2 regions of the Synechococcus sp. B60.1 genome follow, and region 2 is predicted to be linked to the other one. Evidence: riboswitches for the same ligand, from Rfam matches in the RefSeq annotation. Region 2 holds a riboswitch; the other holds the start of a gene.
The links. A riboswitch is a leader RNA that binds a small molecule or an ion and turns the genes downstream of it on or off. The one in region 2 is predicted to bind cobalamin.
Positions count from the first base shown of each region.

Region 1: another riboswitch for cobalamin. It lies ahead of NW863_RS07365 (TonB-dependent receptor plug domain-containing protein); the one in region 2 lies ahead of metE (5-methyltetrahydropteroyltriglutamate--homocysteine S-methyltransferase).

Region 1 is NZ_JANSJN010000052.1:1,519-4,153, forward strand. Features, by position in the region: gene NW863_RS07365 (TonB-dependent receptor plug domain-containing protein) at 1-1,657, opposite strand, end outside; cobalamin riboswitch at 1,697-1,838, opposite strand; gene NW863_RS07370 (DUF1565 domain-containing protein) at 1,930-2,635, opposite strand, start outside.
Region 2 is NZ_JANSJN010000009.1:20,585-28,489, forward strand. Features, by position in the region: gene NW863_RS01870 (dihydroorotase) at 1-185, opposite strand, end outside; tRNA gene NW863_RS01875 (tRNA-Arg) at 475-548, shown strand; cobalamin riboswitch at 587-792, shown strand; gene metE (5-methyltetrahydropteroyltriglutamate--homocysteine S-methyltransferase) at 1,222-3,465, shown strand; gene NW863_RS01885 (methyltransferase domain-containing protein) at 3,686-4,675, shown strand; gene NW863_RS01890 (FAD-dependent hydroxylase) at 4,682-5,926, shown strand; gene NW863_RS01895 (helicase HerA domain-containing protein) at 5,896-7,611, opposite strand; partial or broken gene NW863_RS01900 (hypothetical protein) at 7,622-7,905, opposite strand, start outside.

The sequences.
Region 1 (2,635 bases), on a different contig from region 2:
GCTGTTTGCCAACTGTGGCCGGGTTAAGTGCAGCGCGGATGATGGGATCATTGAGGGTGTAGTTGGCAAAAAGCGTCCAGTTTTCCCCCAAACGCAAATCCAAAGCCGCTTCCAGGCCGGTGTATTCGACCAGCCCAATATTCTCATAGGTTCCCTGGCGCGGCCCCAGGCTGACAAAGGTGATGCCATCGCGGATGCGGTTGTGGGCAAACGTTAGCCGCAGCAGGCCAAAATCTCCCAGGCTCTGATCCAAGCCAACGTCAAAGCTCTCCCCTCGCTCTGGGCGGAGATTGGGGTTGCCATCCACTTCAAAAAAGCCTCGCAGCCGAAAGAACAATTCCGAGATCAAGGGGGTGCGAAAGCTGCTGGCGTAGTTGGCTCTCAAGGTGGTGCCTTCCGCCACTGTCCAGCGGATCCCCACAGCCGGCGAGGTGGCCGAGCTATTGGCCAAACTGCTGAAGTCCTGGCGCATGCCCAGATCAAGGTGGAAGTTGGGATCCGGGCTGTAATCCAGGCGGGCAAACAGGGCGCCCTGGTTAACCGTATCGTCGTAGTTGATATTGGCAGAACCGTTGGCAAAGGAAAAAGTTGTATTGCGAGCTGAGATGGAGCGATAATCTACCCCCAAAGCTCCCTCTAGGTTTTCGCCGGCTTGCCAAGCATACTGCAGCTGGGATCCCCAGCCATTGCGCAGGATGACGTCGCGGGATCCCTGGCTTTGCGGAGCACTGAAACGGTAGTTGAGATCGTCAAAAAAGACTCTTGCCTGCAGGGATCCTGTTGCCTGAGTCCACAGCCAACTGAGATCCAGCAGCAGATCGTTGGTGTTTTGCTCTGCATCGGGAGAGGGAAATTCCACACTGCCGGGCACACGAAAGGCTTTATTGAGGTAGAGGGCGTTGGCTGTTAGGACTTGGTCTTTGGCCAGTTGCCAGGTAAGCTTGGCCTGCAAGTTGTGGTACTCCACCGCCGAGTTTTCCCGCTTGCCTGACTTGCCCAGCCGCTCAATTGCAAAGGGAAAGTCGTTGTTACTTTTCAGACGGCGATAGCTGAGCACCCAGCCCAGATCCTGGGCTTGGCCCCGACTTTGGATCCCTTGCTCATTGAGGCCGTAGCTGCCGACCGCCGCTTCCAGCACCGTCTCCGTTTCTGGCTGTGGCTCCACCGTAACGATGTTGATCACGCCGCCAACAGCATCCGAGCCATACAGAGTAGAGCCGCCACCGGGAGAGACTTCAATTCGCTCGACAATATCTGTGGTGAGTTGAGAGAGGTCAAACCCGCCAAAGAAGCCCAGATCGTTGAGGGGGCGGCCGTCCAAGAGCACCAACACCTGCGCCGTTCGCGCCCCTCGCATGAATTGAGAGCTAAGAGCTCCCAACTGAGTTCCCGCTGTGCCATCGCTGAGGATCCCAGGCAGATAGCGCAGGGCTTCTTGCACCGTCCTTGCCCCTTGCTCGCGCATCTGCTGGCGGGTGATGACATAGACTGGGCGCGAAGAGTCCCGCAGCAAGCCAGGGCGGCGAAACGGTGTGGTGACGGGTTGATTGAAAATCTCGGCACTAAGACTGGTGTCCAAGACCGCTTGCGCCCAGGCTGGGATCCCCAAACTCCAGCTCCCCAGCCCAAGGCTGAGACATACAACAATTACTTTCATCCGGTTGCTCCTGCTTCCGTGCGACGCGGAAGAGCTAAGCTGTGAGCCAAAGCCGCAGGCGGGCATCCTGACTGAGGGCCTTAGCCCATCACAGTTGCGGCACAGCGCCGGATTTGCACCGGACTTTCCCCATTGCTTGCCCTGGCTGATCCCCAGAGCAACCTGACGGCACGGCTTCCTCCTCAGTCCTTTTGGAAAAAGCCGTGCTAGGCATCATACCTCCCCTGCTGGGGAGTTCCTATCCTGCCGGGGGGGATCCCTGGGCAGTGAGGTCAACGGAAGATCATCTCCGCCACCGCGTCAAAGCCGGCGTCCAACAGGCGATCCAAGACCGACTGGGCTTGGCTGCGGTTGTCGTAGAGGCCGGCCTGCAGCACTCTCCTGCCGTTGAACACGGTCTCCACCGCTTCGGGGACGAGCTGCCGCAGCCGCTGCAAGTCGTCGCTGCCCTTGGGGGTTACCAAGACGCGAAACTGGGTTGCCGCTCGCGTCAGCGGGACGGAGTCCTTGTCGGCAGCCTGAGCAGGAGAAGCTGGGGCCGAGCTTGAGGGTGCAGAGGAGGAGGTAGGAGGGTTTTCTCTGGCTTGGCGGCGGGCCGGCGGCGGCAGCAGGGTGGTGATGTCGGTAAGGGGAGCTGCAGAGGCCTGGCGGACAGGGGCGGCAGGAGCCGGCTCAACCGGCTGGGCAGGCGTGGTAGAGCCATCGGGGGTGAAGGGGACGGCAACAAACTCCTGGGGTTGAGCGCCCGACGGCTGGCTGGGGCTGCTGGGCAAAATACGCCCTCCCGAGCCCGCTGCAGGAGGGGGAAGGGGGGCCGTCGATTGCGGCACCGCCACCACCGGTAGGTTTGGGGAAGTTTCGGCTGGCTTGGCCGCCGCCGGCTGGGGATCCCGGCTGGGAGCCGGGGGAGCGCTGGGCAGCGTCAGGCCGCCTGCAGCAATGGGTGGTGGGGCGCTGCTGGGCAGGGCAGCAACCGTG
Region 2 (7,905 bases):
TGGGGGTCGATCACCCCCGGCATGAGGGTATGGCCCTCCGCGTCGATAACCCTAGCCACCCTTTTTGCCGAGAGACTCTGGCCGATTTGGGCAATGCGCCCCTCCCGCACCAGCACATCTCCCAGCCAGGGATCCCCTTCCGGCACCAATAGCTCCGCATTGCGGATCAGCAGACTGTCAGACAAAGCGCCCCCGAGACAACGCTAATTTCCCAGCCAGAATATTATTCAGAATACTTTGTCAAAATACCTTGGAAGTATCAAAATACCTTGGAAGACTGGCCGCCAATCCGGCACCTCACTTCCGACTCCGCGCTGTCGCGACAGCGCAAAAGGGCTTTGACTTAACATCCCCTCCACGGCTGCGGCTGGCTTCCAGGCAAAGGTCTAGACGGCTCTTTCTGGTAATCTAAGTTGGGGGGTCTAAGATCGGTAGGTGTTGCCCAGTTTCCCTTGCTCCATTCTCTCTTTGCCTGGGGCTGTAGCTCAGATGGATAGAGCAAGCGCCTCCTAAGCGCTAGGTCGGCGGTTCAAATCCGCCCAGTCCCGTCTAAGTGAGTAGCTACTAGCTCCTCCAAGCTGGTGGTAGGATGTAGTCTACTGCCGGTTCTGACGGGGATCAGCCGTCAGAGGCAACGGGGAAAGTGCAGTGAGAATCTGCCGCTGTCCCGCAGCTGTGAGCCGGTTTTGGATCGGGGATCCCTAGTTGTTGTTGCAAAAGCCCTTGACGACGCAAGCCAGCCCCTCCAAAACTGAGCAAGTCAGAATGCCCGCCGGCGGTTTTTCCCCAGTTCACCATATCTGCGAGGTACAGATATGCTTCCCATTTTGACGTTGGCCCGTTCCCGTCCCGAAGTTTTTTCATCAGCCTGCTTACGGATTTTCGACGCTCTTGGAGCGTAGGCACTAAGTCAAAAGCGCGGACAAGAGAGCTAAGCAGTTGGCTCAGGGGCGGCTAACTCTTGGAGGACGTTTTCTTGCTTTGGTTGCGCAAAAGAGTCCTCTAAGCACCCTCCTGTGCCGAGTGGGCCAGCCGATAGGTTGAGGAACGCCTTGACAGCTCCAGCAGGTTTCCTGGCCTAGAGAAAACCTTCTGCCGGGATCCCACCGATAGGCATGTCGGCGGCCATTTCTTGCTGCCTAGGTTGGATGACAACCGGCTGTACAAAGCCAACTGGCGGCAACCTCCATTTACCGAATTCAGTTCAGGAGACAGTACCTTATGGCCATCGAAACCCAAACCCTCGGCTATGCCCGCATGGGCAAGCGCCGCGAGCTGAAGAAAGCGCTGGAAGCCTTTTGGAGCGGCACCCTGGAGGCGGAGGCCTTGTCAGCAACGCTCCAGGAGCTGGAGGCACAGGTCTGGGGGGTACAGCTTCAGGCTGGCATCGACCACATTGCAGTAGGAGATCAAACCCTCTACGACCATGTTTTGGACTGGGCCACCTGGCTGGGGCTGATTCCCTCCCGGTTTCAGAGCTTATCAGGCCTGGAGCGCTACTTTGCCATGGCGCGGGGACGGGAGGGCCTGCCCGCCTTGGAAATGACCAAGTGGTTCGACACCAACTACCACTACCTGGTGCCGGAAATTGAGGCCGACGCGATCCCTCAGGCCCATTTCGATGACTTCCTGGCCACAGTGCGGCGGGCGCAAGGGATCCTAGGAAACCGCACCAGCCCCGTCCTCCTCAGTCCGGTTACCCTTCTTGCTCTAAGCCAGCGCTCTGGCAAGTTGCGGGGAGATCTGGAGAAGCTGCTTCCTCTCTACGAGGAGCTGCTGCAGGAGCTGCAGCGACTGGGAATCCGGGAAGTGCAAGTCCATGAGCCCATCTTGGTGACGAGCGAAGGCGACAGTCTCCGGGAAGCGGTGGAGCAGACCTACCGCCGGCTGGCTCGGTTGGGGATCCCTGTCCACTTGGTTACCTACTTTGACGACTTGGGGGAGACTTACCCCTGGGTGGTGGAGCTGCCGCTAGCCGGCCTCAGCCTCGACTTCACCCGCGGCCACAACCTGGAACTGGTCAGAGCCCACGGCTTCCCCGCCGATAAGATCCTAGGGGCGGGGGTAGTGGACGGGCGCAACGTCTGGCAGATCCAGCCCAAGGCCGTTCTGGCCACTCTGCAAGAGCTGCAAGCCCTAGCCCCCAACCTGCGGGTGCAGCCTTCTTGCTCGCTCCAGTTTGTGCCCCACGACGCTGCTCTGGAAACCCACCTGCCAGAGCCTTTGCGGAATGTTCTCAGCTTTGCCGAGCAGAAGCTGGCCGAAGTGGTTCTGCTCGCTCGCACCCTCAACGGCGAAGACACCGCTGCCCAGCAGAACAAGCTGGAACAGCAGTGGCAGGCCTTCCAGGACTTCAATCCCCCCAACCTTGCGGTGCGCCAGGCCTTGGCCAACCTGACGGCGCAGGACTTCCAGCGCTCCCTTCCCTACGAGCAGCGTATAGGCCGGCAGGTCAAGCTGCCACCGCTGCCCACTACCACCATCGGTTCTTTTCCCCAAACCCCCGAAGTCCGGCAGTGGCGGGTCAAGTACAAAAAGGGCGAGATCTCCCAGGCCGAATACGAGGCCGCTATCGACGCCGAAATTGCTAGGTGCATCCGCATTCAAGAAGAAATTGGCCTGGATGTGCTGGTGCATGGCGAGTTCGAGCGCACCGACATGGTGGAATACTTTGCCCAGCAACTGCAGGGCTTTGCCTTTACCGAGCACGGCTGGGTGCAGAGCTATGGCAGCCGCTGCGTGCGTCCCCCCATTCTCTATGGCGATGTGTCTCGCCCTTGCTCCATGACGGTGCGGGAGTTTAAGGTGGCCCAATCTCTAACCCAAAAGCCGGTTAAGGGGATGCTCACCGGGCCGGTAACCATGCTCAACTGGTCCTTCCCCCGCGTTGACCTTTCCCGCCGCGAGCAAGCCTTGCAAATTGCCTTGGCCCTGCGGGCAGAGGTGGCCGACTTAGAAGCTGCCGGAGCCGTAATGGTACAGGTGGACGAGCCAGCGCTGCGGGAGGGTCTACCCTTGAAAAAAGAGCGCTGGCCGGAGTACTTAAGCTGGGCGGTGGAGGCCTTCCGACTGGCTACCGCTGGGGCCAAGCCCGAAACCCAGATCCACACTCACATGTGCTACTCGGAGTTCGGGGACATCATCGAGCACATCGAGCGGCTGGACGCCGACGTTCTCTCGATCGAAAACAGCCGCAGCAGCAACAAAACCTTGCTGCAGATCGCCCAAGCGGGCTATCGCCACCAGGTGGGCAACGGCGTTTACGACGTCCACAGCCCGGCGGTGCCCGACACCGAGCAGATTCTCCAGCAACTGCGCCTGGGAGTGGCCCACTTGCCGCTAGAACAAACCTGGGTCAACCCCGACTGCGGCCTAAAAACCCGCCGCTGGGAGGAGGTGATCCCTGCCCTGAGGAACATGGTGGCAGCCACTCAGCGCCTAAGGGAGGAGCTCCAGGCCACCTAGCCCCCGGCGAGATCCCTCAGGCCAACGCTCCCTCCGCCGGCAACCGACCATTTGGGGCTACGACAGCCCCAGCCCGCCTGGCGGCTGGCCAATAGGGCAAGATGGAATTGTCTCGTCACTCCGCTGGATCGACAGACCCAGGGAGGGATCCCTTGCTTGCCCCCTTGCCACCGAAGGAACGATAATCGTCGTCGTCTCCAGCCATATTGACATCATTCTGATGAATCCGACACTTTGGGTTTTTTGGGGCCTAGTCCTGCTGCTGGTCGTGGGCCTGGCAGCCTACCTGCTAACCGCCCGCAAGTACCGATCTCCTGAATCGGTAGCCCGCGCCTACGACGAGTGGACCCGCGATGGGATCCTGGAGTTCTACTGGGGCGAGCACATTCACCTCGGCCACTACGGATCCCCGCCGCGGCGGAAGAACTTCATCCAAGCCAAGTACGACTTTGTCCACGAGATGGTGCGCTGGGGCGGGCTGGATCGGCTGCCGCCGGGGACGACGGTGCTGGATGTAGGTTGCGGCATCGGCGGTAGTTGTCGCCTCTTGGCCCGCGACTACGGCTTTGTCGTAACCGGCATCACCATCAGCCCGCAGCAGGTGCAGCGGGCCCAAGAGCTCACCCCCCCCGATCTCCCTGTCCGGTTTCAGGTAGCGGATGCCCTCAATCTGCCCTTTCCCGACGCCAGCTTTGATGTGGTCTGGTCCATCGAAGCGGGGCCCCACATGCCGGACAAGGCCCGCTACGCCAGCGAGATGCTGCGGGTGCTCAAGCCGGGAGGCATCTTGGTAGTGGCGGACTGGAACCAGCGGGACGACCGTCAAAAGCCCCTCAACTTCTGGGAGCGGCTGGTGATGCGGCAGTTGTTGGATCAGTGGTCGCACCCCGCTTTTTCCAGCATCGAGGGGTTTGCTGAACAGTTGCAAGCCACCGGGCTGGTGGAAGGGCAGGTGGAAACCGCCGACTGGACGCAAGAGACCCTTCCTTCTTGGCTGGATTCCATCTGGCAGGGCATTGTCCGTCCCGAGGGCTTGCTGAAGTTTGGCTTGGTAGGCTTGATTAAGTCGCTGCGGGAGGTGCCCACCTTCTTGCTCATGCGCCTGGCCTTCGGCACTGGCCTCTGCCGCTTTGGCATGTTCCGGGCGGTGCGGGCCGCCACGCCGGCAAACTCCGCCTCCCCAGAAGTAGTTGGCTACAGCACCCAATAAAAGACAATGACGCTCCTTGCTCCCCCTCCGGAGACTCTGGACGCCCTCTACGACGTGATCATCGTTGGCGGCGGCATTGCGGGCTTAACCCTAGCTTGTGCCCTGCAGGGATCCGGCCTGCGCTTGGCCCTCATTGAGGCCCAGTCGGCTGAGGCAGTCAGGCAGCGCCCCTTGGCCTATGCCCTTTCGCCGCTCTCGATCCGCATCTTTCGGGCCATCGGGGTGTGGGAGGCGCTGGCTCCCCACATCACACCCTTTGCCCAGGTGATTCTGACCGACGCCAACGCTCCCCAGCGGGTGACGTTTAGGCCGGAGGATGTGGGGGAAACGGCAGTTTTCTACTGTGGTGAACATGGCTGGCTGCAGCAGATGCTCCAGGAGCGGGTGGCTGCGGATCCCCAGATCACCTGCTACTACGAAGCCAGGGTGGAGAGGGTCACTTATGGAAAGGCCGCGGCTGAGGTGGAGCTGGAAACGACCCAAGGCCGACGCCGGCTGGCCGCCTCCCTGGTGGTGGCTGCTGACGGCCTGCGCTCCCAGGTGCGCCAGGGGGCAGGGATCCCTAGCGACGGCTGGGACTACTGGCAGTCGTGTATCACCGCCCTGGTGGCCCCTGCCCAAGATCACCAAAACATTGCCTACGAACGCTTCTGGCCTGCTGGCCCCTTCGCCATCCTGCCCCTGCCCGGCAATCGCTGCCAAGTGGTCTGGATCCTGCCCCATGAGCAGGCCAAGGCTACCCTGGCGCTCCCCCAGGCTGACTTCTTGGCCGAGATGCAGCGCTACTACGGCGTCCAGGGCGGCTGCCTTACCTTGCTGAACCCGCCCCAAGTCTTCCCGGCCCGTCTGCGCCAGAGCCGCCGCTACTATCAGCACCGCCTGGCCTTGGTGGGGGATGCAGCTCACCACTGCCATCCCGTGGCGGGCCAAGGGCTAAACCTCGGTATCCGCGATGCCGCTGCCTTGGCTCAGGTACTGCTGGAGGCTTACAGACGGCACGAGGATCTGGGAGATGTCAAAGTCCTGTGCCGCTACGGCCGCCGGCGCCGCTGGGAAAACTGGCTGGTGCTACTCTTCACAGATTTACTTACCCGCACTTTCTCCAACTCCTACTGGCCCCTAGTGGTCTTGCGGCGCTTGGTCTTGCAAGGAATGATCCTCTTCCCACCGCTGCGGCGCTTTTTGCTGCGCCTGATGACTGGCCTCTGGGGAAGCTCTCCCTACAGCCCCAGTTCCTCCTTGGCCTTTTGAGCTGCCCAAAGCACCTCCGCATCGGCGGCCTGGGACCAGTCGGGATCGGCGATCTGGGCGTAGAACTTTTCGTCATAGGGTCGGGTTTGCACCACCACCGGCATAGGTACGGCATGGCCGAGAACCAGAGCCTGCTGTTTGGAATCCAACTTGGCCAGCACCGTTTTCAAGTTCTGGCTGCCCGCTACCCCAGTAAAGACAGCGTCGATATCCTGCTCGTCGTTGAGGAGGGCCGTGATGCGGGTGCCCAACTGCGACATCACCTCGCTGTCGATACTGGAAGGGCGCTGATCCACCACCAGCAGTGTCACAAAGTACTTGCGCATCTCGCGGGCAATAGTGCCGAAAATGGTCTGCTTGGCCGCCCGCGGATCCAGAAAGCGGTGCGCTTCCTCGATGGTGATGCACAGTTGCCGGGGCCGGTCGAGGGGATTTTTGGACTGCAGGTACCGCTCTGTCTGCTGCACATAGGCCTGGTGGATGCGGCGGGTGATGACGTTGGCTGCCAACATGTAGGAGAGCAGGTTGGACTGGGATCCGAACTCGATGACCACGTGGATGCCGCGGCTGAGGGCCTCCAAGATCTCGCCAATGTAGTTGTGGGGCAAGCTGTTGCGGATGTACTTGAGGTCGTCGAGGCGGGTCAGCTTGCGCTGCAGGGCCAGGATCGAGGCCTTGTTGCCCATCTTCTGTTCGCAAAACTCTTGAACCTCGGCGTTGGAGAGGCTCAAGAGCCGGCTGATCCAGTCGCGGCCAAACTCGTTGCGCAGGATAATGGCGTTTTCCAGGCTGGCCTCGGAGAGGTTGAGCTCCTCCGCCAACAGGGCCAGATCTTCCACCTCGATCTGGTTGTAGGCAATAAACAGTTCGCGGGCATCCCGCACCCCTCGCCGCCGGGTGGAATCGGGATCCAAGGTATAGATTTGTACCTGGCCGGGGAAGAGCTGCCGCAGCCCCTTGACAGTGGTGGCCTGCCTATCCTCGCTGGCCGCCTCCCAGCCATACTCAGAGTGCATATCAAAAATTAGGTTCACCGCCGCGCGTTTGCGGATGATGCCCGCCAGGAGCAGGCGGGCCAGGAAGGATTTGCCGGTGCCGGACTTGCCGAAAATGCCGTTGCTGCGCTCCACCCAGCGATCCAAATCCAGACAAATGGGCACCGCCATGTCCAGAGGCTGACCGATGGCAAAGTTGCGCCGAGTTGGATCCTCTTCCCAGCCAAAGACGGTGCGAAAGTCCAGCTCCCGCGCTTCGTACACCTGGGAAAAGTGGGCCGGCACTGTTTTCACCGGCAGCAGCTCCATCGCCTCAGCACCAGGAAGGGCTGGGCCGCCATCTTCTAGCCGGTTGGGATCAATGAGGGGGTACAGCCTTTCCCCTTCCGTCTGCCGCGGCACCAACATGAGCATTGGCGTGAGGGCAATAACCCCGTAGGTGCCGCTGCCAGCCAAGACCTCTCGCAACAGGGTTTCTTCGGGACGAGGGGGATTGACCAAGATCTGGGGGTTGCTGGTTGCTAACGTAACGTCGGTGAGCAGGCCAAAGAAGCGGTGGCGCTCCCCTTGAATGACCACAAACTTGCCCACCCGCAGGTCTTCTACCGAAACGCCAGGGTTGAGGCGAGCTTCCAAGCCCCGACTCAGGGATCCCTGAATCACCGTGGCCAAAGGTTGGGAAGCGGTCATGGCGGTGAGACTAGTTCTGGGCACGGGCGCTGGTGCGGGGGGCGCCATCCTGCACAATCCAGGTGCGGACAATCTCCACCTCCTCCGGCGTCCAAAAGCCCAGACGGGAGAGGGGCAGCCCGCGGGCTTGGATGTAGGCAATCTCGGGGGATCCGCCGCGGGCTTGAGGGCGGTTGGGGTTGTTGGCGTTGAGAAGGGTGGCGTGGCGGCGGGTCCAGCGGGGAGCGATCAACTCACTGTTGGGATCCCCTGGCTTGACGTAGGCCAGAACCGCCTCGTAGCTATCCAGCAACT